DNA from 2 places in the Massilia sp. LXY-6 genome. Region 1 is predicted to be linked to the other one. Evidence: riboswitches for the same ligand, from Rfam matches in the RefSeq annotation. Region 1 holds a riboswitch; the other holds the start of a gene.
The links. A riboswitch is a leader RNA that binds a small molecule or an ion and turns the genes downstream of it on or off. The one in region 1 is predicted to bind thiamine pyrophosphate.
Positions count from the first base shown of each region.

Region 1 (2,454 bases):
TCGCCGTTCGAGCAGTAGCCCGGATAGAAGCCCGCGCCCTCGTTGCTGCAGCCGTAGGGGAAGGCGGTGAAGTCGTCGCGCTTGAACCAGTGCTTGTTGGCGGCGACCGTCGCTTTCCACCCGTCCGCCAGCTTGTATTCGAAGCGCAGGCCGAGGTTGGTGTCGCGGGTGTCGACCGGACGGGTCCAGGGCTGGTCGTTCAGCAGCATCCTGGCCGACACGCCGGTCGGCAGGACTTCGTTGCGGATCAGCTGGAAGCCGGGCGCCGTGATCTGCGCCTTGTGCTGGTAGTCGAGGTCGAGCTGCAGCAGCGCGTCCGGGGTGATCTGCCAGTCGAAGGCGCCCGACACGAACTGGCGGTCGCCGTTCGCGCCGCGCACGTAGGAGTGCAGGTCGGCGGCGGCGGCGTTGATGCGGTAGCCGAAGCGGCGGTCGTCGAAGCGTCCGCCCAGGTCGACCGTGCCGTACAGGGTGCCGCGCTCGCTGACTTCGACCGTGGCCGAGCGCAGCGGCGTATTGGTCGGGCGCTTGGTCACGTAGTTGACGATGCCGCCCGGGGTGGCGACGCCGGCGGTGAGGCCGGCCAGGCCCTTCAGCACCTCGATGCGTTCCTTGTTCTCCAGCGGAATCTGGGTATCGCCGGGGATCGCGAAGCCGTCCTTGCGGTAGCTGTAGTTGTTGTCGAGGGCGAAGCCGCGGATCGAGAACTGCTCGGCATAGCCGACCGCGTTGTAGGCGTCGCTGACCGAAGCGTCGTAGCGCATGGCCTCGGTGGTCGAGCGGATCGACAGGTCCTGCATCTGGGTGCGGCCGATCGCGGTGATCGAAGCCGGGGTTTCCCACAGCGGGGCGTCGGAGAAGCCGCCGACGGCGGCGCGCTCCAGGCCGGTACGGGCGCCGGTGACGACCACCTCGGTGATCGGCTGGTCGGCCGTCTGGGTTTGTGCGTGTACGGAAAATGCCTGCAGGATGGCGCAGGCCAGGATCGAATACTTCAGTTCAGGTTTCATCGTTTGCTCGTCTTCGCGCGCCGCTCGGCGTCGCTGCTTTGTCGAAAGCCGGAGCCAACTGGGGAAGGGCAAACAGGAGTGGGCGCCATCTCAGGCACCGCCTTGCGCTTTCCTTCGCTGGCATTATCCAGATCAGGTACGGAGGGTATCTCTCACCCGGCAGCGACAATAGCTGCGAGGACCCCTAGCGAAGGCGCGAGTGTAGCATGGATGCGGGTGGGCGTGGTGCTTCTGCCAACGGCGGTCGAACGCCGTTCAGGCGCGCCGCGTAATGTGGGATTCGCGCAACGGGCGTCCAGCGCCAATGGGATGGGTGGGCTCCGGGAGCCCACCCCACGGAAGTTCGTCGGATTACGCGCAGCGTTCCAGCACCCGGCGGCTGACTTCCGGCGTGACGTCGCCGGTCTCGCCCAGTTTCGTCATGCCGTGGGCCTCCAGCGCATTCACGACGGCCGGCACGACATCCTTGCCGAGGCCGTAGTTGGACAGCCTGGTCGGCACGCCGACCGCGCGGAAGAACTCCTCGGTACGGACAATCGCCGCCTCGATGCGCGCATCCTCGTCTCCCTCGACCAGGTCCCACACGCGCGCCGCGTACTGCAGCAGCTTGGCCCGCTTGGCGTCGCGGCGTTCGCGCAGCATGCCAGGCAGCACGACCGCCAGCGTCTGCGCGTGGACGAGGCCGTACAGCGCGGTCAGCTCGTGGCCGATCATGTGGGTGGCCCAGTCCTGCGGCACGCCGGCGCCGATCAGGCCGTTCAGGGCCAGGGTCGCGGTCCACATCAGGTTGGCGCGGACATCGTAGTTGTCCGGCTCGGCCAGCGCGCGCGGGCCTTCCTCGACCAGGGTCTGCAGCAGGCCCTCGGCGAAGCGGTCCTGCACCTTCGCGTTGCCTGACGCCGTCATGTACTGTTCCATGATGTGCACGAAGGCGTCGACGATGCCGTTGCCGACCTGGCGCGCGGGCAGGGTGTAGGTGCGGGTCGGGTCGAGGATGGCGAATTGCGGGAACACCAGGCGCGACATGAAGGCGTACTTTTCCTGGGTCGCCTTCTTGGTGATCACGCTGCCGGAATTCATCTCGGAGCCGGTGGCCGGCAGGGTCAGCACGGCGCCGAAGGGCAGGGCCGCGCGCACGTTCTTCGCGTGCTGTTCCAGGATGGTCCAGGGATCGTCGTCGAGTTTCGCGCCGGCGGCAACGAACTTGGTGCCGTCGATGACCGAGCCGCCGCCCACGGCGAGCAGGAAGTCGAGGTTCTCGCGCTTGACCAGGGCGATCGCCTCGACCAGGGTCTCGTAGCTGGGGTTCGGCTCGATGCCGCCGAATTCGAACACCGTGTGGCCGTCCAGCGCGGCCATGACCGCGTCGTAGGTGCCGTTGGCGCGGATGCTGCCGCCGCCGTACAGCACCAGCACGCGCGCGCCAGTCGGCACCAGGCGCGCC
Region 1 covers NZ_JBKFGF010000004.1:1,136-3,589, forward strand. The annotation lists partial or broken gene ACI48D_RS02505 (TonB-dependent siderophore receptor) at 1-1,010, opposite strand, end outside; TPP riboswitch at 1,103-1,206, opposite strand; gene ACI48D_RS02510 (iron-containing alcohol dehydrogenase) at 1,362-2,454, opposite strand, start outside.

Region 2 (2,454 bases), on a different contig from region 1:
TGTCGCGGATCTGGGCGCCCGGATGGCCCTTGGCCAGGTCGGCCGCGTGCGCCGCGATCTTGTAGGTGATGATGCCGTCCTTGACGTCGTCCTTGTCGGGCAGGCCCAGGTGCTCCTTCGGCGTCACGTAGCACAGCATGGCGGTGCCGTACCAGCCGATGTTGGCGGCGCCGATGCCGGAGGTGATGTGGTCGTAGCCCGGCGCGATGTCGGTGGTCAGCGGGCCCAAGGTGTAGAAGGGCGCCTCGTGGCACTGCTCCAGTTGCAGGTCCATGTTTTCCTTGATCAGGTGCAGCGGCACGTGGCCGGGGCCTTCGATCATGGTCTGCACGTCGTGCTTCCAGGCGATCTGCGTGAGTTCGCCGAGGGTGCGCAGCTCGGCCAGCTGGGCTTCGTCGTTGGCGTCGTAGATCGAGCCCGGGCGCAGGCCGTCGCCGAGGCTGAAGGTGACGTCGTAGGCCTTCATGATTTCGCAAATCTCCTCGAAGTGCGTGTACAGGAAGGACTCCTTGTGATGGGCCAGGCACCACTTGGCCATGATCGAGCCGCCGCGCGAGACGATGCCGGTCAATCGGTTCGCCGTCATCGGCACGAAGGGCAGGCGCACGCCGGCGTGGATGGTGAAGTAGTCGACGCCTTGCTCGGCCTGTTCGATCAGGGTGTCGCGGTAGATCTCCCAGGTGAGGTCTTCGGCCTTGCCGTTCACCTTTTCCAGCGCCTGGTAGAGCGGCACGGTGCCGATCGGGACCGGGCTGTTCCGGATGATCCACTCGCGCGTCTCGTGGATATGCTTGCCGGTCGAGAGGTCCATCACGGTGTCGCCGCCCCAGCGGATCGCCCAGGTCATCTTCTCGACTTCCTCGCCGATCGAGGAGGTGACGGCCGAGTTGCCGATGTTGGCGTTGATCTTCACGAGGAAGTTGCGGCCGATGATCATCGGTTCCGATTCCGGGTGGTTGATGTTGGCCGGCAGGACGGCGCGCCCGCGGGCGATCTCGTCGCGCACGAACTCGGGGGTGATCTCGTGCGGAATGCTGGCGCCGAAGGACTGGCCCGGGTGCTGGCGGCCCAGCAGCGCCGCCATTTTCTTCCCGGTCGGGCCGGCGGCTTCCAGGCTGCGCAGGTATTCCTGGCGCCGCAGGTTCTCGCGGATGGCGACGAACTCCATCTCGGGCGTGACGATACCCTGGCGTGCATAGTGCATCTGCGTGACGTTGCGTCCGCTGGCGGCGCGGCGCGGCTCGCGCTGCAGGTCGAAGCGCAGCTCGGCCAGCTTCGGGTCCTGCAGGCGTTCCTGGCCATAGCGCGATGACGGGCCGGCCAGTTCGACGGTATCGCCGCGCTCGCGGATCCACTGGCTGCGCGGGCAGGGCAGGCCGGAGCGGATGTCGATGCGCACGTCCGGATCGGTATAGGGCCCGGAGGTGTCGTAGACCCAGACTGGCGGGTTCGGCTCGGCACCGAACGAGGCCGGCGTGGGCGACTGGTGGATTTCGCGCATCGGCACCCGGATGTCGGGACGCGAGCCGGCCACGTGGACCTTGCGCGAATTGGGAAGAGGCGTCACGGCCGCGGCATCGACCGTGGCGCTGGCGGACAGGAATTTCGGATCGGCGTTCAAGTGCACTCCTTGTATCACTGTAGATCGGCGATCCAGCGGAGGAGTGCAAAGATTCGTAGGCACGAGGGCATACGCGGACTCTGTAGCTTCCCTTCGCTGGCATTATCCAGATCAGGTTCGGAGGGTATTTCTCACCCACGTCCGATCTGATGTGATCGGAGCAGGACCCCTAGCGTTGTCGTCATCTCATGAAGAGGCGACGGGCAGCAGTGTACGTGGGTTTTGAAGCAATGGCAAACTTGGTGCGATACTATCCGCCCCTGAAGTCGATCACGCTCGCGATGCCTACCCTGTCCCAACTCCTGCTGTACCCGATCAAATCCTGCGCCGGCATTGCCGTCCAGAAAGCCACCCTGCTCGAGTCCGGCCTGGCCGCGCACGGCGTGCACGACCGCGAATGGATGCTGGTGACGGAAGCCGGCCAATTCCTGACCCAGCGCGAGTTCCCGCGCATGGCCCTGATCCGGCCGCGGCCGGAGGACGGCACGCTGCGCGTGTGCGCACCCGGGATGGCCGACCTGCTGCTGCCGCTGTCCTGGCAAGAAGACGCGCCCACGCGCCAGGTGCAGATCTGGGACGACGTGGTCGGCGCGGCCGATTGCGGCGAGCCGGCCGCCGGCTGGTTCACCGAAGCGCTCGGCACGCGCGAGCGGGTGCGTCTGGTGCGCTTCCACCGCGACGTGGTGCGCCCGACCAGCGTCAAGTGGACCGGCGGCGTGCCTTCGCACACGCGCTTCGCCGACGGCTATCCGCTGCTGCTGATCGGCCAGTCCTCGCTCGACGACTTGAACCTGCGCCTGCGCGCGGCCGGGCGCGCGGCGCTGCCGATGGAC
Region 2 covers NZ_JBKFGF010000021.1:117,468-119,921, forward strand. The annotation lists gene thiC (phosphomethylpyrimidine synthase ThiC) at 1-1,621, opposite strand, end outside; TPP riboswitch at 1,693-1,802, opposite strand; gene ACI48D_RS10935 (MOSC domain-containing protein) at 1,903-2,454, shown strand, end outside.
Region 2: it holds a riboswitch for thiamine pyrophosphate, as region 1 does, so the genes downstream of both, thiC (phosphomethylpyrimidine synthase ThiC) here and ACI48D_RS02505 (TonB-dependent siderophore receptor) in region 1, are expected to answer to the same signal.